DNA from 4 places in the Herbaspirillum sp. GW821-FHT09A12 genome. Region 1 is predicted to be linked to each of the others. Evidence: predicted binding sites of a transcription regulator. Region 1 holds the regulator's gene; each other region holds the start of a gene.
What was found. Region 1 encodes FliA, which starts transcription of late flagellar genes. Its sites were predicted from a motif close to CTAAAGTTTNNNNNNNNNNNGCCGNTA; they were not measured.

Region 1 (5,522 bases):
GGGATTGCCTAACGGCATCATCACCGACGAGTCCCAGGCGGTGGGACGGGTCATCTCCATGTCGGTGCGCGCCGGCACCCCCTTGCGCATGGACGCCGTGCGCAACCAGCGCGTGGTGCAACAGGGCCAGCCGGTACGCGTCGTTTCCAATGGCCCCGGCTTCCAGATTTCAACCGAGGCGCGCGCCCTGACCAACGCCTCCGAGGGGCAAATGGCGCAGGCGCGGACAGCGGCCGGACAAGTTGTCAGCGGCATTGCCAAGGCGGGCGGGATTCTGGAAATCAACTATTAATACAGGGCAATTCATTTCCCCCGGGAATCCGCCCGGGACGAATGCAAAGAAAAATGGCGACAGGGCTCAAATTGCGGCGCCAGCTGTTAAAGTTTGCGGATAAATAGCCGATAATCTAAGCGACAGGCGGTGCGAAGCACCCTCACCCTACAAGGAATACTGCCGTGAATGTTAATGACGCCCTGAAATCCACCGCCGGACGCACTACCGAGCAGGCCCAGCCGCGGTCGGGCGTGCCAACCGGCGACAGCGCAGCCTCGACGGCCGCCGCGTCGGACAGCGTGCGCCTGTCGGCCACCTACCAGTCGCTGGAAACCAAGGCCAACGGCAGCGGCGGCAGCTTCGATGCGAAGAAGATCGCGGAAATCAAGGCGGCCATCGCCAACGGCACTTTCCAGGTCGACCCGGATAAAGTCGCCAGCGGCCTGTTCGATACCGTCCAGACACTGATCAACGCACGCAAGGCTTAATCCGACTCTGCACGCTCATCAAACAATGAACAACCCGGCACAAAGTCTGACACAGGAAAAAACGGCGCTGGCCCGGCTGGTTGAAAAACTGCGCCAGGAGCAAGCATTGCTCTCCGAGACCGCGTCCGAAGGCATGACCGACCTCATCGGCGAAAAAGCCGCCATCGTTGCCGAAATGACCACCTTGGCCGGCCACCGCCACCAGGTCCTGGCCAGCCTCGGCTATGCCGACGATGAAAGCGGCATGCAGCAATGGATGAATGAACAAGGTGCGGATGACGACAAGGAAGTCTGGGCGGCCCTGTTCGACCTAGCGCAAGACGCCAAGGAACTGAACCGCGTCAACGGCATCCTGATCGGCAAGAAACTGTCGATCAACCAAAGCGCGTTGACCATCCTGCAAGGCAAATCCAATGCCGGCAACTTCTATGGCCCGGACGGCCAAAGCAGCATCAAATCGGTCGGTCGCCGCCTTGGCGTGGTGTGAAACCGATCGCGGGCGCCCCGACTGAGAATCGAGAATCGGCGCAAACCATATGAGAAAGCCCGGCACAGCCGGGCTTTTCGTTTTTCCTGTATTGCCGCGCCAGCGCTCAGGCCACCCCGGACCAGGCATGCTCGCGCAAATAGGAACGCATGCGCGATATCGCCTGGCTATGCAACTGGCATACGCGCGATTCGGACACGCCCATGACGGCGCCAATTTCCTTGAGGTTCATCTCCTGCTCGTAATACAAGCCCATCAGGATTTGCTCGCGCTCCGGCAAGGCCCGGATCGAGTCGACCACGGCCTCGCGAAAGCCGCCGTTGATCAGGTTCTGCAGCGGATTGTCGGTGTCGGCCGATTGGTAGCGGTCGAGGAAATGCTCATGGCCGCTGTCGTCATCGTGGAAGTCTTCATAGTAGATCAGCTGGTGACCGCCGCAGTCGGTGAGCATGGCCTGATATTCGGCCAGGCTGAGCTTCATGTGCTGCGCCACCTCGTTCTCTTGCGGCTGGCGCCCCAGCTTCTGCAGCAGCGCCTGCATCGCATCTTCCACCTTGCGCGCGTTCTGGCGAATGCTGCGCGGCAACCAGTCGCTGCTGCGCAACTCGTCCAGCATGGCGCCGCGGATGCGCTGCACGGCGTAGGTCTCGAACTGCGCCCCGTGCGTTTCCTCATAACGGTTGACTGCGTCCAGCAGGCCTATCATGCCGGCCTGGATCAGGTCGTCCACCTCGACGCTAGGGGGCAACTTCGCCTTGAGCTGATGCGCCAGCTTCTTGACCAGCGGCGCATGCAGCTCCAGCAAATCGTTCTTGCCTGTTTTTCCCTTGACGTTATACATGCACGTCACACTCCGAGACTTGCACCGTCGGTTGCCATGCCGTAAGCGCTTTTTGCCGCATCCTGCCCTGCCAGCTGCTTGGCCAGGCGATGGAAGGCGATCGACGCGCCCGCGAACGGAAACACGTCCATCACCGCCCTGCCTTGCCCGCAGGCGCGCCGGATATGATCGTCAGCCGGAATCGATCCGAGGAAATTCAATTGTGCCGCCAGGTAACGGCTGGCCGCCTGCGCCATGTTGGCATAGACGGTCTGCGCTTCCGCTTCGCTCGCATCGTTGACGATGAGGCTGAACGGACGGCGCCCGATCCTGTCGGTCAAGTTCTTCAAGAGCACGTAGGCGGCCTTGATCGACGATGCGCTGGTGGAAAGCTGGATGACGATCTCCCCCATTTCCATGGTCGAGACCGGGAACGAATCGTCCTCCGCCAATACGCCGTTGACCAGCGTAATTTCAGCCTGCTCAATCAGGGTATCGAAGATCGCGAGCAGCCGGCCCGCTTGCGGATGGCCGGCCGCGGGCACCGCGCGGCGCGCAATGCGGGCCATCGAGAAACCCTCCGGAAGCAGGCGCACCGCCTCATGCAACGGCCGCTCCATGTGGGCCACTTCCTGCAACGTGGCCACGTCGTGGCGCAGGCCGATACGGGTCAGCAAGCCCGACGATGCGACACCGCCGTCAACCAGCAGCACCTGATGGTTGGCCTGGCTCAGCGATGCCGCCAGGTTGATCAGCATCGCGCTCTTCTCTTCCTCGCCCAGTACCGACAAAAAGGTAAACAGGCGCGGCACCGGACGCTCCAGCATCCGGCGCAGTCCTGCCGCCTGGTCGATGTCGTAACTAGCCAAAGGTCACCTCGCGCAAGCCTTTGTCATTCATGGAAAGTGCGGTCGGACCCACCACCACCGGCAACTCGCCCTCCTGGAATTCGAACGGCGCGGTTTCGCGCTTTTGCTTGAAGGCGCGGTCGGCCAGGTAGAGCTTGTTGGCCACATGCAGGTCTTCCGGCACCCGCTGGCCATTGGCCACATAGTGCAGGTTGAGCTTGTGGCGGATCACCACGTCGAGCACATTGCCGATGGTGGCCGCCTCGTCCAGCTTGGTGACGATGCAGCCTGCCAGGCCCGAGCCCGAGTAGGCATGCACCACTTCGTTGAGGGTGCCGCCGGTGGCGGTGGCGTTCAGGCACAGCAGGCGCTTGATGTCGACGCCGGCGCCGGCCAGCATCGCATCCTGCTCAGCCACCATCTGGTCGCGCTGGCCCACGCCGGCGGTATCGATCAACACGGTATGCTTGCCCTTGAGTTCTTCCAGCGCAATGCGCAGGTCGGTTTCATCCTTGACCGAATGCACCATCACCCCCAGGATCTTGCCGTAGATGCGCAGTTGTTCGTAGCCGCCGATACGGTAGCCGTCGGTCGTGATCAGCGCCAGCTTGCCGGAACCATGGCGCATCACGCAACGCGCCGCCAGTTTCGCGGTCGTCGTGGTCTTGCCCACGCCGGTCGGCCCGACCATGGCGAACACGCCGCCGTTTTCCAGCAATTCGCTTTCATCGGCCAGTGTGCTCAGGTTGCGCGCCAGCACCGACTTGACCCAGAACATGATGTCTTGCGACTTGGAGTTGTTGGGCAAGTTTTCGGTAATCAGGCGCGACAGGCTGGCGCTGAAACCGGCCGCCAGCATTTCCTTCATGACCAGGGCCTTGAGCGGCTCGCGCTTTTGCGTGCCGCCCCAGGAAATCTCCGCCAGTTGCGTTTCCAGCACGCCGCGCATGGAACGGATCTCGCTCATCACTTCCGACAGGATCTCATCATAATCCTTGCCGTCGAATTCGGGTAGCGAGGAACGCGGGGCCTGCTCCTGCCCGCCTTCCTGCGCCGCATCGCGCGCACGGCGCTGGTCGCTGCTGCGGCTGCGCCAGACACGCGCATCGGCAAGCGCGGCCTGCTCGGCTTCCCTCGAGGCGGCCCGGCCCAGCGGCTGCTGGTCCAGCAACGGCCCGGATTCGGCGCGCGGCACCCGCGGCGTCTGCTGTGCCAGCGGCGAGGACAGCAAGGCCGGGCGCTTGGGCTGCGGCGCCGGCGGCAAGCCCGACTGCTGCTGCAGCGACGCCGCCTGAGGGCGGGCGACCGCTTCACGCGCGGCCCCCGGCGCCACCAGCGTAGTCATGTCCTCATTGGCCATCGCCAGGATTTCCACCCCGTCGGGGATATTGCGGTTGGAGAGGATGACCGCGTCCGGACCGAGCGCTTCACGGACTTGGCGCCATGCTTCGCGAGACGAATTGGCGATAAATTTCTTGACGTTCATGCTTGCCCTCCAACTAGGCTGGTAACTTTAATCGTTTTCGAATCTGGTATTTCAGAGTGGGACAGTACCCGCAACTGCGGCATGGCGCGTCGCAGGAAGCGCGACAGCAATGAGCGCAACGGCGCAGGCACCAGCAATACCGGCGTCAGGCCCAACTGCTCCTGGCGCTGCGCCGCCTGTTCGGTTTGCATGACCAGCGAATCAGCCAGGCCGGGCTCGATGCCGCCGCTGTCGCCGCCGGCCTGCAAGGCTTGCAACAGCAAGCGCTCGAGCTTGACGTCCAGGGTCATGACGGACAGTTCGCTCTCGCCCGGGAAAATCTGTTGCACGATCGCCCGGCCCAGTGCGATACGCACGATCGCGGTGAGCTCGTTGGGCTCCTGGATGCGCGCCGCATGCTCGGCCAGCGTTTCGATGACGGTGCGCATGTCGCGGATGTGCACGCCTTCCAGCAGCAGGTTCTGCAACACCTTCTGCAGCGTGCCCAGCGGCAGCATCTTCGGCACCAGGTCCTCGACCAGCTTGGGCGCTTCCTTGGCCAGGTGGTCCAGCAGGCTTTGCACTTCCTGGCGCCCCAGCAGCTCGGCCGCATGCGTGGTGATCAAATGGTTCAGGTGGGTCGCCACCACGGTGCCGGCGTCGACCACCGTATAGCCCATCGTGGAAGCCTGTTCGCGCAGGCTGTTGTCGATCCACACCGCCGGCAGGCCGAAAGCCGGATCGCTGGTCATCATGCCCGGCAACGGCCCGGTGACCATGCCTGGATTGATGGCCAGATACTGCCCGGCATGGGCCTCGCCCTTGCCCACATCGACGCCCTTGAGGGTGATGCGGTAGGCCGAAGGTTTCAATTCCAGATTGTCGCGGATATGGATGGGCGGCGACAGGAAACCGACTTCCTGCGCGAATTTCTTGCGGATGCCCTTGATGCGCTTGAGCAGTTCGCCCCCTTGCGCCTTGTCGACCAGGGGAATCAGGCGGTAGCCGACTTCCAGGCCAAGCGTATCGACCGGCATGACGTCTTGCCAGGTGGCTTCTTCCATTTCCTGGGTCGGCGCCGTGGTGACCGATTCCGGTTGCGCGGCGGCGGTCTTGGCCAGTTCCTTGCGGTTGCTGATG
Region 2 (5,522 bases), on a different contig from region 1:
TGGCCAGGGCGATGCCCAGGCTGGCGCCGATACCGTTGCGCCGCCCGTGGCGCAAGGAATTGCGCACCAGCAGCAGGAAGTCGGGGCCGGGACTGGCCAGCGCCAGGAAATGGGCCGAGGCCAGCAAGAAGAATTCGGAAGTCAACATGGATGCACGCGGATCATGGCAATGATGGAGCAACGCATGCTAGGCAAACCGCGCCAGCCTGTATTGAACAAAATTGCGCAGGCCCGAACCGCCGCGCCGCAACCCGGCGGCCACCGGATTAAGATAGCTTTTTATTCAGCAAACGCCCAGCCATCCGCGGCCGCCAAGCCATCATGAAACTCATCGATCCCATCGTCCGCTTCCACGCCGAACTGCAAGCAATTCGCCGCGACATCCACGCCCACCCCGAGCTCGGCTATGAGGAAGTGCGCACCGCCGAGGTAGTTGCGCAAAAGCTGGCCGAATGGGGCATTCCGGTGGTACGCGGCCTGGGCGTGACCGGCGTGGTCGGCATCATCCGCCATGGCGACAGCCCGCGCGCCATCGGCCTGCGCGCCGACATGGACGCGCTGCCCATGCCCGAGCTCAACACCTTCGCGCACGCCTCGAAGAACGAGGGCAAGATGCACGCCTGCGGCCATGACGGCCACACCACCATGCTGCTGGGCGCGGCGCATTACCTGGCGCAGCATCGCAATTTCGACGGCACCGTGTACGTGATCTTCCAGCCGGCCGAAGAAGGCGGCCGCGGCGCCGAGCGCATGATCCAGGACGGCCTGTTCGAGCAATACCCGATGGACGCCGTGTTCGGCATGCACAACTGGCCCGGCATCCCGGCCGGCCATTTCGGCGTGACGCCGGGGCCGCAGATGGCTTCCAGCAACGAGTTCGAAGTCACCGTCAAGGGCAAGGGTTCCCACGCGGCCCAGCCGCACAAGGCGATCGATCCGGTCATGACGGCGGTGCAGATCGCCCAGAGCTGGCAGACCATCGTCTCGCGCAACGCCAATCCGAACGATCCGGCGGTCGTCTCGATCACCCAGATCCATAGCGGCAGCGCCACCAACGTGATCCCCGACACGGCCACCATGATCGGCACCGTGCGCACCTTCAGCACGCCGGTGCTGGACATGATCGAGCGCCGTATGCGGGAAATCGCCGAACACACCGCGGCCGCGTTCGACGCCACCGTGGAATTCGGCTTCAAGCGCAACTATCCGCCGCTGATCAACCATGCGAAGGAAACCGCCTTCGCAGTCGGGGTGCTGACCGAGCAATTCGGCGCCGACCATGTCGATGCGCGCACCGAGCCGACCATGGGCGCCGAGGACTTCGCCTTCATGCTGCAGCACAAGCCGGGCTGCTACGTCTTCCTCGGCAACGGCGATGGCGGCCACCGCGACCACGGCCATGGGCTGGGCCCGTGCAACCTGCACAACCCCAGCTACGACTTCAACGACGACCTGCTGCCCATCGGCGCCACCTACTGGGTGCGGCTGGCGGAAAAATTCCTGCAGGCGCACTTATAAGCAGAATACTCAATACCACTAGAACTCATTTCATAAATAGGAGTGAGATGCGTTCTAGGTAAAAAGGGCTGAAGTCCTGTTCAATACAGAACCCAGCCCTCAAGCCCGTAACCGGCCTACATGACCATCCAGCTTTACTGGACAGTTCAACGTGGCGGACTTGGTCTCATTCTGGAATCAAGTAAATATCAAATTTACGCAATCCATTCGGCGATAAATAATCCCTGTGCGCCAGCGCCGCCAGCCCCGCTAGCGACGCCGCCACCGCCCCCCACTCCGAAACCGATTCCTACGCCACCATTCCCATTCCCGCTATAACCACCAATACCAGCGGTACCGTAAGGTAAGCCACCACCGTTACTACCGGCATAACTGCCGGATATGGTAGTGCCAGCGGTCCCAGATGTCTGGTAATACGTGACATTGGGAAGTGCTATCACACTTGTCGATAGCACCCCTTGTACATTTGTAACCTGAGCGCCAACGGCTGTCGTTGCTCCAACCCCGCCGCTACCTCCTCCTGCCGAATATACGGTGCCTGCGATAGTAATTTGAGTGGTTCCGCCATCTCCGCCGCTTGCTCCCGAACCGCCAGCGCTTCCCGCCGCTCCAATTACTACCGCATATGCTGTGTTAGCAGACAGTCCACTTAAATAAAATGTCGCCGCTGCTCCCGCACCGCCACCACCGGAGACACCATTGGCAACCAATGCTGAAGCGCCGCCACCGCCTGCACCTACTAGGGTAATTTTAAAAACCGTCGATGTAGTAACGCTAACAGGTGTGATGAAGTTCCCGCTTGCCGTGATTTTTTCAAAACCAAAATTTTTCGACACATTCAACTGACCTAAGTTGACCGCCTGTTGGCTCGCCGTCGCCATCGCCACTTGCTGAGTACCGCCAGGGCAATCCAACAGAATCCAACACAACGCCCCAGAATTCAACAGTGGGCCAACATAAGAGACCAATGTCGCCACGCTGTTAGCTACCAGTTCATTACCCTGCAACGCCTGGCCGCCCAACCCAAAAATCGGTGCTGCGGCATAACCATCCGGAGCGAAAGTTGCATCCGCCAGATTGGTCGTGCCAACTATAAACTTCTGAACGATCCCATTGACTGTCGGGGTAGCACCGAGTGGTACGGCATTTGAAGCTGTATATGAAGTTGTCATTTTTCCAGTTCCGATTTGTGAGGATTGAAGGCCCGCTCTTCATCAGCGGGATTTCAAATATATTCCTTTTCAATCGGCGCCGTTTTTCATTGCGGCATGACGGGCAATCTCAATGCGCCAGGATCGCCACCGCCTGTGTGCCGTAGGCGATCAGGTAACCGCCATGTTCGCGCTGCCAGCCTTGCGCGGCAGCCATGTCGGGGAACCAGTTGGTCTCGAAATCGCGGAACATGCCAAGTTCAAAACGATAGCGGTCCAGCAGCGCAGGCGGCCGTGCGTCGACCTGGCGCGCGCACAGCTCCCAGCTGGCAAAACCGACTTCGCGCGCCAGCGTATGCAGCACGTGCTTGAGTTGCAGGCTGCGGCGCAAGGGGTGGAGTTCGGCCACGGAAATTTCCGGCGTCACCTGCATGGCGACAATGCGGCGCAGGACGGGCAATGCCTCGCTGCTGCGCTCGGAATGTACCGCGCGCAGCAGCCGCTTGGCATAGCGGCGCAGGAAATCGCCGTTGGCGAGGCTGTTGCCGAAACCGGGTTCGGCGATATTTATGGCGTGGGGAAATTGGGTAGACCACATTACGTTTGTTCCTTTCAAGCGTCGTCTCCCGCCACGACTATCAAGGTTCAACGTCTGTGTTCAAGAACCTGAGCAGGTTCCAAGAGGTACTTCCGCAGACGGCAGGTGCATCGGCTTTCGCGGGAATGGGCGCCCTGCCGCGCCCGTGGCCGCATTCTATCCGCAACGGCGCAACTCTGCCAAGCCGGGGGTGGCGGCGATGCGACAGCCGTGCCGGCAAGGCATCAACATTGGCGAGGCTGGCGCTTTCGGGCATGATCGCAACAGCCCCCATCACGAAAAAAGGAGAACCCCTTGCAAACGCTCGCCACTGCCCTGCTCATCCTGATCGCCATCGAGCATGTCTGGATCCTGGTGCTGGAGATGTTCCTGTGGACCAAACCCATCGGCCTGAAGACGTTCGGCCAGTCGCAACAAGCCGCCGAGGCTTCGCGGGTGCTGGCCGCCAACCAGGGCCTGTACAACGGCTTCCTGGCCGCCGGCCTGTTGTGGGGAGTCGCCGCGGGCGAACGTCCGGTGCAGTTGTTTTTCGTCACCTGCGTACTGGTCGCCGGCATCTACGGCGGGCTCACTGCGAAACGCTCCATCCTGTATGTCCAGGCCTTGCCGGCCCTGCTGGCCTTGCTCGCCCTGCTGGCCGCGCGATGACTGGCCAGGCGCCCCGATGAACAAACTCGCGATGGCCATGCTGGCACTGCTCGCCGCCGGCGCACTACGCGCGCAGACTGCCGACAACGCCGAATGGTGGAGCTATCTCTCCGAGCGCGACGGCAAACCCGACAGCGTCCGGCTGGACATGGGGTTGCGCAGGGTGGCGCCGGTTTCCGGCTATCCGTATGTAATCGTCACCGGCGTGGGTTACCGTTCGAGCCGCCCGGACGGCTTGCCCGAGCCGGGCGACGCCGGCCGGCTCAACGCCATCTCGGAAGCGCTGGTGGCGGCCATCGGCCGCAAGACGCGCAGCATTTATGCCGGCACCGTCATCCATAACCTGGAACAACTCAACTATATTTATGTGATCGATCCCAACGGTCTCGGGGAAACCGCCGCGGCGGTCTATGCCAAGCTTTGCCCGGGCTGCGAAATACATACCGAGATCAAGGCCGACGCCGCCTGGTCGAGCTACCGGGATGTCCTGTTCCCCAACGAAGATACGCGCCGCCGTTACGGCCTGCGGCCCTATTGAGGGGGCCTCTCGCAACAGGACGCCGCCGGACGGCGCCAGGCGGGTGGCGTGCCCGGAAAGCGAACGGGAATTTCCCAACATAAAGTTTTCCTTCGATTTGGCCGATAATCATTGTTCACGGTTGCCGCTTCGCACAGGACGTGAAGCAATGACAACTACCGGCCGGCAGCCTGCGATGCCGGCGCGACAACATCAAACACGCTCGGGGAAGGGCAATGAAACAGATCAAACTCAACCTCAAGGATGAGGCATACGAATCGCTGCAACGCGATTACAAGAACTTTGTCCGGCTGTCGACGAAAGTCGATTCGGGCTTCGTTTCCCCGACATTCGACGGTTTCTTGCTGGCCAAGGTCTCGGAAAACCCCCATTTCCTGACCGAGGACGGCGTACAGCACCTGATGCTCTCGGGCCAGTACGCCTGGGCCAAGCGCGCGCTGGACAAGGATTTCCCTGATGTGGTGGAGATCCTGATCTCGCAGGCGTCGAACTACGGCTTTTACATCGCGGTACGCCATGACTGGAGCACGGACGACCTGCTGGCCGCCTCCAAGGCCTGGGCCGCGTCCATCGTCAAGCAAGCCAAGGGCGACGAATCGCAGATCGATATCCTGGCCGCGCAAATCAAGAATTCGGTGACCAGCATCACCGTGGTGCAGGAAAAGCTGAAAACCCCGGCTTCGCAACTGGCGCACGCATTGGTGCAGGAACTGCGCGAGACGCACATCGCCATCGAACATGCCTCCGGCGCGGTGGCGCGCGAAAAGCTGGGCGCGCTGCGCAGCCTGCTGCGGCTGGGACGCGCCTACGGCAATGTATCGGAAAAGGCGGAGCAGGAGATGATCGAGCGTCTGAAGGCGCAGAAGCCCTGGCTATTCACCGAAGGGCCGAAGGGATTCTGGGGCCATGTCGCCGCATGGTGGCGCGGCGTGTGATGGAATAATGCAATGAAGACAAACCAGGCCTGCCGGCGCACGTCCGGCAGGCCTGGTTTGCCTGGAGCCTGCTCACGAGCCGGCGTCAACCTCGCGCATCAGCCTGATGTCGCCATACCAGGCTTCCACCTTTT
Region 3 (5,522 bases), on a different contig from region 1:
CGCACCAGCCGCGCAACGACTGGAATGGTTCGCTGCACTCGCTGTCGCAGCTGGCCGAGAAGCACAATGTGTCGCTGATCTCGATCGGCAACGGCACCGCCTCGCGCGAGACCGACAAGCTGGCGCAGGACCTGATCAAGCTGCGTCCGGAACTGAAGCTGACCAAGATCGTGGTGTCGGAAGCCGGCGCCTCGGTGTACTCGGCCTCCGAATTCGCTTCCAAGGAACTGCCCGACCTGGACGTGTCGATCCGCGGCGCGGTATCGATCGCGCGCCGCCTGCAAGACCCGCTGGCCGAGCTGGTCAAGATTGATCCCAAGTCGATCGGCGTGGGCCAATACCAGCACGATGTGAGCCAGACGCAATTGGCGCGCTCGCTGGACGCGGTGGTGGAAGACTGCGTGAACGCCGTCGGCGTGGATGTGAACACCGCCTCGGCGCCGCTGTTGGCGCGCGTGTCGGGCCTCAACGCCAGCGTGGCGCAGAGCATCGTTTCTTATCGCGACATGAAGGGCATGTTCGTCTCGCGCGCCGCGCTGCGCGATGTGCCGCGTTTGGGCGACAAGACTTTTGAGCAGGCCGCGGGTTTCCTGCGCGTGATGAACGGCGAGAATCCGCTGGATGCCTCCGCGGTGCACCCGGAATCGTATCCGCTGGTGGAAAAGATCCTGGCCGATATCAAGAAGGACATCAAGGGCGTGGTCGGCCAGACCTCGCTGTTGAAGGGCCTGTCGCCGGCCAAGTACGCCGATGAGAAATTCGGCGTGCCCACCGTCACCGACATCCTCAAGGAACTCGACAAGCCGGGCCGCGATCCGCGTCCGGAGTTCACCACCGCCACCTTCAAGGACGGCGTGGAAGAGATCAAGGACCTGCGCCCGGACATGATCCTGGAAGGCGTGGTGACCAACGTCGCGGCCTTCGGCGCCTTCGTCGACATTGGCGTGCACCAGGATGGCCTGGTGCATATCTCGGCGCTGTCGAACACCTTCGTCAAGGATCCGCACACCGTGGTCAAGGCCGGCCAGGTGGTCAAGGTCAAGGTGCTGGAAGTGGACGAGAAGCGCAAGCGCATCGCCCTGACCATGCGCCTGAACGACACCGCCCCGGCGCCGGGCGCGCGCAATGAGCAGCGCGGCGACCGCAACGATTCGCGCCGTCTGTCACAGCACCAGAACCAGCGCTCGCGCGAGCAGGCGCCGGCCGGCAATGCGATGGCGGCGGCGTTTGCCAAGCTGAAGGGGTGAGTCGTTCCGGCGCTTGATGTCGCATCGTTTCGCATCGTCGTCGGCCAATAGAAAACAGGCTGTTCCCGCCCAGGAACAGCCTGTTTTTTATTGCCTTGCCGATCAACGATCAGGCGGTGGTGCTGATGCGCGTCTGGGTCACCGAGACCGATATGCTTACCGTCGTCTGGCTGGCCTCTACGGTGCCTGCGCTGTTGTCGCCATTGTCGGCGTCGGTATCGTCGCCGTCCTGCTTTTCGCCCTTGACCTTGGCGATGAAGTCGGCCAGCGATTTTTGCACCAGGTCATAGGTCTTGTCGATGTTGCTGGCAATGTCGCCATTGAGCACGCTCAGGCTGTCGAGAATGCCGCGCGCTTCCTTGAAGCCCTGGTCGACGCCCTTGAAGATCAGGGCCATGTAGTCGTCGATATTGGCGGCGTCGTCCTTGTTCGGGTTGTGCTGCTTGTACAGTTCGAACATGTTGGTGATGAACGAGACGATGCGGCCCGCCGTGCCTTCGGGAGAGTTGTCTTGCGACATGGCGTTCTGGATGGCGTTGTCGCCCATCTCGGGGCGCAGCACGTCGTTGATGTTTTCGATGGCGCTTTTGTAGACCAGCGCCAGCGGATCGTTCTGCGAATTGATCGACACTTCCAGCGAAGCTTGCAGGATGGAAACGTTGAGCTGGGCACGGGCGCCGGATTCGGTCAGCAGGTTGGCCTGTTGCGCGTCGGCGATCTTGTCGTTGGATGAGGCGGTGGCCGGCTGGTTGGCCGAATCGGCGGAAGTGGCGCTGGCGGGCAGCAAGGGCTTGGTGTCGACGCTGCTGGCGGTAGTGCTGATGGACATAACGGTCTCCTGTGCAAGGACCGCGCTCAAAAAAAGGGGGACGGCAGTCCTTCTTCAACTTACGGCATCCGCAGCGGAATCTGAAGGTTTGAAAAACAACTTTTAATGATTTTAATGTTGAATCGAGACAGTACGTATCGTTTTGTCTGATGTTGCCTGATTTTAACAATGTCTTCGATTTGTCCCGCAAGCCGGCGATTGGCGCCCTAATGGGCGAAAGTGCCTGCCCTGGTGACGGTGGTGAGGTCGACATAGCTGGAGCCATGATGGTTGGATTCGGAAAAATTGATCCGGTATCCGAGGCCGTCGTAGTTCTCTTCATTGATGCTTTTCAGGGCGGCAATCAGCTTGTCCCGCGTCGGGGCGGGGCCGGCGCGCCTGATGCCTTCGGCCAGCACCTTGGCGGCGATGAATCCTTCCAGTTCCAGATAGCCGAACTCGCTGACGCGGGCCTGGCGCATCGCCTGCTGGTATTGGCGCACGATGGGGACGGTTTTCTTCCATGGGAAGGGCATGGCCTGCGAGACCACCATCCCGGCCATCGTCTGGCGCTGGGCGTTGTCCAGGGTGCTGTAGACGAGTGACGCAGCGTAGAAATAACCGCGATAGCCCTTGGCGCGCAAGATCTCGATCAAGGGAACATTGAGCGCCGGCGAACTGCTCATGACCAGGATGATGTCCGGCCGTGCGCGCAGGAGGTGGTCGGCCATTTCATCCATGCCCGGGCCGACCGCGCTGACGGACGCCACCAGCTCGGCCCCGGCGGCGTCGATCATGGTTTGCACGAGGGCGCCGCTTGGCACGCTGGGATGGTCGGTAAAGATGGCCAGGCGTTTCAGCCCGATCCTGGAAAAATGCGAGAACAGGTAGGTGTATTCGTCGGCGTAACTGGCGCGGATAGTGAATACATGGCGATTGAGCGCGTTGTAGACGATGCTGGCGCCGGTGAGCGGCGCGAAAAATGGGGCGCCGTTTTCATTGACGATGGAAAGCACGGCGCTGCTGGTTTGCCAGCCGACATAACCGAACAGCGCCAGCGCCTTGTCGTCTTGCAGCAGCTGCCGCGTGTTTTGGACTGCCGTGACGTGATCGCTCCGGTCATCCATTGTGACCAGCCTGATCTGGCGCCCATGGATGCCGCCGTTGCCGTTGACCTGCGCGAAGTAGGCATTGGCGCCGGTGAGGAACTGCCGGGTGATGTGGGCATGTTGGCCACTCAGGTCGGCGGACTGGCCGATGACGATGTCGTCGCCGTTGCCGGCGCCGGCGACCGGGCTGCACGCAAGAGCCAGCACGCCAATCAGCAATAGCGCAGGCATTCGCATGAGGATCTCCTTGTGGGCGCAGTTACCTGGAATCTTTGATGTTAGCAACGCCGCACAGGAGGGCAACGGCCATCAGCCGCAGTGATGAAAATAGAGAGTAAATCTCGTATTTTTTTTATTTATTATGTCTCTTCCATCAGGAACAGGCGCCGGTGTTCACGTATCGCGTAGCGGTCGGTCATGCCGGCGATGTAATCGGCCACCTGGCGCGCCTGCCGGTGCAGGCGCTGCGCCTCGTCGGCGATCTCCTTGACCTGGTAGGCCGGCGGCAGCAGGTTGGGCTGGCCGATGAAGGCCTGGAACATCTCGCTGATGATGCGGCGCGCCTTGGCGGTCATGCGGTTGACCTGGTAGTGGCGGTAGAGCTTCTCGCGCAGGAATTTTTTCAGGATCGCGGCCTCGGCCGCCATGGCGTCGGAAAAGGCGATCAGCCGCGGCGCGTTGCGCACGTCCTCGATGTCGCGCGGCGCCGCGTCGGCGATGCGCGCCTGCGAGGTGTCGATCAGGTCGACGATGAGCGCGTTGATCATGCGGCGCACCGTCTCGTGGATCACGCGGCGGCCGGTAATGCCGGGGTAGGCCTGCTCCACTTCGCGCAGGTGGCGCGCGAAGAAATCCACCTCGCACATCTGCGCCATGCCCAGCAGGCCGGAGCGCAGGCCGTCGTCGATGTCGTGGTTGTTGTAGGCGATCTCGTCGGCCAGGTTGGCCAGTTGCGCCTCCAGCGAAGGCTGCTTCTTGTCGATGAAGCGCTGGCCGATGTCGCCCAATTGTTTCGCGTTGTGCAGCGAGCAGTGCTTGAGGATGCCCTCGCGCGTCTCGAAGGTCAGGTTCAGGCCGTCGAAGGCGGCGTAGTGCTGTTCCAGCTCATCTACCACGCGCAGGCTTTGCAGGTTGTGTTCGAAGCCGCCGTATTCCTTCATGCAATCGTTGAGCTCATCCTGGCCGGCATGGCCGAAGGGCGTGTGGCCGAGGTCGTGGGCCAGCGAGATCGCTTCCACCAGGTCTTCGTTGAGTGTGAGATTGCGTGCGCAGGAGCGCGCGATCTGCGCCACTTCGATGCTGTGGGTCAGGCGCGTGCGGAACAGGTCGCCCTCGTGGTTGACGAAGACCTGGGTCTTGTATTCGAGGCGGCGAAAGGCGGTGGAGTGGACGATGCGGTCGCGGTCGCGCTGGAATTGGCTGCGCGAACCGGGAGGGGTTTCATCGAAGCGCCGGCCCCTTGAATTTGCCGAATTGGCGGCGTAGGGGGCCAGGTGGGGCGGCGCTTCGAAACTCATGTCACTCTCCGGTGCAGGCCGCCAGGGTTTGCATCAGCAACTCCTGCGGCGCGTTGGTAATCAGCGGGCTGCCCAGCGGCTTGACCAGGATGAACTTGATCTGGCCGCCCTCGTTTTTCTTGTCGACTTCCATCAGCTCCAGCCAGCGCTGCTCGCCCAGGTTTGGCGCTACCGTCGGCAGGCCGGCGGCGGCCGTCACGGCGCGGATGCGTTCGCGCGCGGCGGCGTCGATGTAGCCCAGGCGGTGCGACAGGTCGGCCGCCATCACCATGCCGCAGCCGACCGCTTCGCCGTGCAGCCATTGGCCGTAGCCCAGGCCGTTTTCGATGGCGTGGCCGAAGGTGTGGCCGAAGTTGAGGATGGCGCGCAGGCCGCCTTCGCGTTCGTCCTGGCGTACCACGTCGGCCTTGATCTCGCAGGAGCGCCGGATGGCGTAGGCCAGTGCGGCATCGTCCTTGGCCACCAGCCTGGCCATGTTGGCCTCGATCCAGTCGAAGAAGGGGGCGTCGATGATGGCGCCGTGCTTGATCACCTCGGCGATGCCGGCGGCCAGTTCGCGGGCGGGGAGCGTGTGCAGCGTGGCGGTGTCGGCGATCACCGCTTGCGGCTGGTAGAACGCGCCGATCATGTTCTTGCCCAGCGGGTGGTTGATGCCGGTCTTGCCGCCCACCGACGAGTCCACCTGCGACAGCAGCGTGGTCGGCACCTGCACGAACGGCACGCCGCGCATGTAGGAGGCCGCGGCGAAGCCGGTCAGGTCGCCGATCACGCCGCCGCCCAAGGCGATCAGGGTGGTCTTGCGGTCGCATTTCTCGGCCAGCAGCACGTCGAAGATCTTCAT
Region 4 (5,522 bases), on a different contig from region 1:
GAAAGGCGTTTCGCCGCCCAAGGGCATGCTGCCGTTTTCCACCGACTGGTTCATTACCTGGCAGCCCAATATCCATTCCTCCCTCTTCATCAACATCCATAAATACCTGGTTGAGCATGCGCGCATTGCGGGTATCGAGGCGGTCATGAAGGCCTACAAGCTCTATCTGGAGCAGGTCGGCCAAACCGATTCGGGCGAGCCGGTGCTGTCGCTGACCCGCGCCTGGACGCTGGTGCGCTTTTTCGAAAGCAAGATGCTGATGACCACTCCCTGCTGCAAGTGCAGCGGCCATTTCGTGGTGCATCGCCTGGATCTGCACCAGGATTACCTGTGCGGTCTATGCCACATGCCTTCGCGCGCCGGCAAGACCAAGAAGGCCAAGGACGCCGTGATTGCGCTGATCGAGCCGGTGCTGTTGCCGGTTGCGGCATCGGCGCCGCTGGCAGCTGTGGCCTGAGTGCTTGCCTTATCTGGCAAACCTGGCAAACGGCAGTACGCGTACCCCGGATGAGGCCGTTCGCATAGATGCCAGCAGACCGGAATGATCCCGAAGTTCGTCGCAAGCCTTTGCTGCAGGCTCCGGCTGTCCAAGCGCTGTTCCTCTTTTGCATTGGCCTGGTCGGCGCCAATGTGCTGGACGTGCTGGCCCAGCGCCTCGGCCTGGCCCCGTTTTCCCCTGTCCAGACATCGCTGCTGCATGGCCTGATTGCCGCATTGCTGGCGCGGCTGCGGCGCATGGCGGCCTGGTGGTGGTTCATCCTGCTGGTGTTTCCCGCGGCCGCGCAGGGCGTGGCGCACCTGCATCTTCCTTCCTGGCTGTTCCTGGCCATCTTCCTGTTCATGCTGGTGTTGTTCTGGTCGACCTTTCGCAGCCAGGTGCCGTTCTATCCCTCCGGCCTTCCTGCGTGGAATGCGGTGGCCGAGCTGCTGCCGGCCGGACGCCCGATCCGCTTCATGGATATCGGCAGCGGCCTGGGCGGCGCCGTGCTCAATCTCTCGCGGCGGCGGCCGGACAGCGAGTTCAGCGGCATCGAGATCGCCCCTTTGCCGTGGCTGGTCAGCCGGGTGCGCGCCGCATGGGCGGGAAACCGTTGCCGTTTTGTCAGGGGCGACTACCTGCTGCTCGATTTTGCCGACTACGACGTCGTGTTCGCCTATCTGTCGCCGGCCGCCATGGTCGCGCTGTGGCAGAAGGCGTCGGCGGAAATGCGCCCGGGATCCTTGTTGCTCAGTTACGAATTCCATATCCCGGGGGCGCCGCCGGACATCGTGGTGCAACCGGATGGGGGCGGGCCCGCGCTGCATGGATGGCGCATATCGTCGGCCGCGCGGTAAGCGGAGGGTGAGTCGGCGTTGAAAATAAGGCGAGACGGAACGTATTAAGTTTCCCGGTTTTCAGCCGTAAATCGAAAAGGAAGGACGTTTTTCGGATATGTATTCCCCCATTTGCTTGAATGGAATACATGTAATCTGACGAACGTGAAAATACACTCAACGCCACCGGGACGGGAGTAGGCACTTGTTAGTCATCATTGGATATGTCGTGGTCATGGCGTCCGTCTTCGGCGGATTTGCCCTTGCTGGCGGCCACTTGGGGGCGCTGTTTCAACCGGTCGAACTGCTCATGATCGGCGGTGCGGCCGGCGGCGCGTTCCTGGTCGGCAACAACGCCAAGGCCATCAAGGCCACGCTGAAGGCGTTGCCGACTGTCCTGAAAGGGTCGAAGTACACCAAGGCGCTGTACATGGAGTTGATGGCGCTGCTGTTCGAAATCCTGACCAAGTCGCGCAAGGAAGGCCTGATGTCGATCGAAGGCGACATCGAAGAGCCTGAAAACAGCCCGATCTTCAGCAAGTACCCGGGCGTACTGGCCGACCATCACCTGATCGAATTCATGACCGACTACCTGCGCCTGATGGTGTCGGGCAACATGGATGCGTTCCAGATCGAAAACCTGATGGACAACGAAATCGAAACGCACCACCACGAAGGCGAAATCCCGGTGCATTGCATCGCCAAGCTGGGCGACGGCATGCCGGCCTTCGGTATCGTGGCGGCGGTGATGGGGGTGGTGCACACCATGGAATCGGTGGGTATTCCCCCTTCCGAGCTGGGCATGCTGATTGCGCACGCGCTGGTCGGCACCTTCCTCGGCATTTTGCTGGCCTACGGTTTCGTGGGGCCGTTGGCGAGCCTGCTGGAACAAAAGCTGCATGAATCGACCAAGATCTACCAATGCGTCAAGGTCACCTTGCTGGCCAGCCTGAACGGGTATGCGCCGGCGCTTTCGATCGAATTCGGCCGCAAGGTCCTGTTCTCGACCGAACGCCCGACCTTCCTCGAGCTGGAAGAGCACGTGAAGCAGGCCCGCAGCAAGTAAGGCGAACCGAACCGGCGACCATCGATTTTGACAGCAACCATCAGCACCCAGCAGGAGTAGAGACATGGCCGACGAAGGGCTGCGTCCCATTATCGTAAAACGGATCAAGAAGGGCGGCGGCGGCCACCATGGCGGCGCCTGGAAGATCGCATACGCCGACTTCGTGACTGCGATGATGGCGTTCTTCCTGCTGATGTGGCTGCTGGGTTCGACCGCCAAGGGCGATCTCAACGGTATCGCCGAATACTTCAAGACCCCGCTCAAGGTGGCCATGGCCGGCGGCTCCGGCAGCGGCGACGCCAATACCGTTTTGCCCGGCGGCGGCAAGGACCTGACCCGCCAGGACGGCCAGTTGCGCAAGGGCGAGAACGACGTCGTCACGCGCCGCCAGACCTTGAAAGAGGCGCAGCAGGAGCTGGAGCGCGCCGAGCGCGTCCGCCTGGAGCAGCTCAAGCAGCGCATCGAAAAGGCGATCGATTCCAATCCGACCCTGAAGCAGTTCAAGAACCAGCTGTTGATCGATATCACGTCCGAAGGCCTGCGCATCCAGATCGTTGACGAAAAGAACCGTCCGATGTTTGCTTTGGCCAGCGCCCAGTTGCAGCCTTACACCAGGGAGATCCTGCACGAGATCGGCAAGACGCTCAACGACGTGCCCAACAAGATCAGCTTGTCCGGCCACACCGATGCCACGCCCTATTCCAGCGGCGAGAAGGGATACAGCAACTGGGAGCTGTCGGCCGACCGCGCCAATGCTTCGCGGCGCGAACTGATCCTGGGCGGCATGGATGAATCCAAGGTGCTGCGCGTGGTGGGGCTGTCTTCCGCGGTGCTGCTGGACAAGGAAGATCCGTTTAACCCCATCAACCGTCGCATCAGTATCATCGTGATGAACAAGAAAGCAGAAGAACTGGTGGAGAAAGACAGCGGTTCGCTCAACGTCTCCACCGACGATGACGTACAGGAAGGCTTGATCGGCCCTGCCAAGAATTGACGGGATGTTTAACTGACCACGGGGAAGAGGGCCGGAAATGCCGACACAGACAATGCTGCAGGAGTTGAAACGCCTGCTGCTCGACACAGCCAGCGGAGGCAGCCGCCAATTGACGGAAGTGGAGTCGGATCTGGTCCAGACCAACATTCTGCTGGGCGAAGCCATCGGCAAGCTGGGCGGGAGCTTCATGGACCTGCACCGTTCGGTACAGGCGCAGCAGCAGATCCTCGAAGGCCTGATGAATGGCGGCGAGACGCTCAACGCGGAGAGCATCGAGAAGCTCAAGGAAACGCAGAATGCGGTGAGCCAGCATGTGAATGCCGCGGTAACGGGGCTGCAATTCCAGGATATGACCAGCCAATTGCTGGAGCGTATCGTGCGGCGCGTGATCGGCCTGCGGGAGGCATTGGGCGTATTGAGCGCCAACAGTTTCGAGATCTTGCCGGAACAGGGGCAGACGGATCAGGAGCTGGAGAACCTGCTGGCCAATACCGTGAACTCCATGGAAGAACGGTTGACCATGCTGGAACACGGGCTGTGGAAGGCCGTGCGGCAGACCCGAATGGAAAGCGGCGATATCGAGTTGTTTTAAGACCATGAACAGGGGCTGGGGCCCTGGCAACATGCCGATGGCAAGCGCAACGCCGGCAGCGGTATTGGGTTAGCGGCCTCCGGGGCCGGTCCGCATGGCTTGCAGCGGGAGTGCCGCGGGAGTGCGGCAAGGTTGAACTAGGTCATCTTGGGGCGCCGGCGGCAGTGCGGTTGGTGGCAATGGTGCGGCATAATCCGATATCGCGATTGATGTCCGTAATTGAAGAAACAGGGAGTAACAATGTCCAAAACGATTCTCGCAGTAGACGATTCCGGATCTCTGCGCCAGATGGTGGTATTCAGTCTGAAGGCTGCGGGTTACAGCGTCACCGAGGCGGTCGATGGCGTGGATGCGCTGGAAAAGGCCAAGGCGCAGACCTTTGACCTGGTGCTGACCGACCAGAACATGCCGCGCATGGATGGCCTGACGCTGATTCGTTCCTTGCGCGAACTGACCAGCTACCAGCGCATCCCCATCCTGATGCTGACCACCGAGTTCAGCGATGAGATGAAGTCCAAGGGCAAGGCCGCCGGCGCCAATGGCTGGCTGGTCAAGCCGTTCGACCCGCAGCGCTTGACCGAGGTCGTCAAGAAAGTGATCGGCTGAATTTTCAGAATAAGAACAACACGTACCGCATTCGTGACGGAGCCCAGGCATGAGCATTGATATGAGCCAGTTTTTCCAGGTGTTTTTCGACGAGGCCGAAGAAGGTCTCGCCGAAATGGAAAAGCTTTTGTTGGCCGTCAATGTCGCGTCGCCGGATCCGGAAGATCTGAACGCGATTTTCCGTGCCGCCCATTCCATTAAAGGCGGTTCGTCGACCTTTGGCTTGACCGATATCGCCGAGGTCACGCACGTATTGGAGTCGCTCCTGGACCGTATCCGCCAGGGCCAGATGGCCCTGACCGGCGAGCATGTGGATGCCTTCCTGGCCGCCAAGGACGTGCTCAAGTCCATGCTGGACGGCCACAAGCACGGCGCCGAGGTCGACCTGGATGCGGCCGGCGACGTGCGCATGCTGCTCGAGGCGCTGTCGCAGGGCAAGAGTTCCGCGCCGGCCGGCGCGGCGTCCGGCGCAGCGAGCGGGGCGGGCGGCGTGTGCCGCTATCGCATCGAGATGCCGGCCATCGTCGACAAGGATGCCGAAGCATTGGCCGACGAACTGGCGATGCTGGGCAAGATCGAGAAATCGAAGTCGCCGCAAGGGCGCTGGATCTTCATCCTGGACACCGCCGAACCCATCGATGACGTGGTGGCCATCTGCGCCTTCATCGTCAACGTTGCGGACCTGAAGATTTCACAGGCGCTTGGGCCGGCCCCGGCCAGCGCCAGGGAAGAGGAACAGGGCTACGGTTTCTTCGATAACTTCACGACCCAGGAAGACCGGGAGCGCATTCGGGGCTACGGCTTCCTCGACAACCATACCGCCATCGAAGACCGGGAGCGTACGCAGGGCTACGGCTTCTTCCCGCCCTTCGTGCCATTGGATCTTACCGCCAGGAAGGCCGAGCCGGAGCCGGATTTGCATCACCATCCGGACGAAGCGCCGTTGTCGA

Region 2: AC07N6_RS21970 (DUF4088 family protein) is a predicted target of FliA. The motif match lies at 4,534-4,560, and genes of this name have one in related genera.
Region 3: AC07N6_RS15930 (DUF5610 domain-containing protein) is a predicted target of FliA. The motif match lies at 2,136-2,162, and genes of this name have one in related genera.
Region 4: motA (flagellar motor stator protein MotA) is a predicted target of FliA. The motif match lies at 1,379-1,405, and genes of this name have one in related genera.

Annotation. Positions count from the first base shown of each region.
Region 1 covers NZ_JBWKPR010000002.1:1,006,596-1,012,117, forward strand. Annotated here, with positions in the region: gene flgA (flagellar basal body P-ring formation chaperone FlgA) at 1-292, shown strand, start outside; gene flgM (flagellar biosynthesis anti-sigma factor FlgM) at 457-762, shown strand; gene AC07N6_RS09655 (flagella synthesis protein FlgN) at 788-1,249, shown strand; gene AC07N6_RS09660 (RNA polymerase sigma factor FliA) at 1,356-2,090, opposite strand; gene AC07N6_RS09665 (MinD/ParA family ATP-binding protein) at 2,096-2,896, opposite strand; gene flhF (flagellar biosynthesis GTPase FlhF) at 2,931-4,403, opposite strand; gene flhA (flagellar biosynthesis protein FlhA) at 4,400-5,522, opposite strand, start outside.
Region 2 covers NZ_JBWKPR010000015.1:14,110-19,631, reverse strand. Annotated here, with positions in the region: gene AC07N6_RS22000 (LysE family translocator) at 1-148, opposite strand, end outside; gene AC07N6_RS21995 (M20 aminoacylase family protein) at 322-1,518, shown strand; gene AC07N6_RS21990 (hypothetical protein) at 1,713-2,690, opposite strand; gene AC07N6_RS21985 (hypothetical protein) at 2,800-3,267, opposite strand; gene AC07N6_RS21980 (DUF1304 domain-containing protein) at 3,562-3,915, shown strand; gene AC07N6_RS21975 (DUF695 domain-containing protein) at 3,932-4,453, shown strand; gene AC07N6_RS21970 (DUF4088 family protein) at 4,669-5,388, shown strand; gene AC07N6_RS21965 (DUF3047 domain-containing protein) at 5,461-5,522, opposite strand, start outside.
Region 3 covers NZ_JBWKPR010000007.1:64,038-69,559, forward strand. Annotated here, with positions in the region: gene AC07N6_RS15925 (Tex family protein) at 1-1,247, shown strand, start outside; gene AC07N6_RS15930 (DUF5610 domain-containing protein) at 1,357-2,076, opposite strand; gene AC07N6_RS15935 (ABC transporter substrate-binding protein) at 2,283-3,395, opposite strand; gene AC07N6_RS15940 (deoxyguanosinetriphosphate triphosphohydrolase) at 3,524-4,681, opposite strand; gene aroKB (bifunctional shikimate kinase/3-dehydroquinate synthase AroKB) at 4,683-5,522, opposite strand, start outside.
Region 4 covers NZ_JBWKPR010000008.1:104,912-110,433, forward strand. Annotated here, with positions in the region: gene flhC (flagellar transcriptional regulator FlhC) at 1-457, shown strand, start outside; gene AC07N6_RS17040 (class I SAM-dependent methyltransferase) at 526-1,335, shown strand; gene motA (flagellar motor stator protein MotA) at 1,520-2,380, shown strand; gene motB (flagellar motor protein MotB) at 2,445-3,374, shown strand; gene AC07N6_RS17055 (chemotaxis protein) at 3,412-3,966, shown strand; gene AC07N6_RS17060 (response regulator) at 4,207-4,572, shown strand; gene cheA (chemotaxis protein CheA) at 4,622-5,522, shown strand, end outside.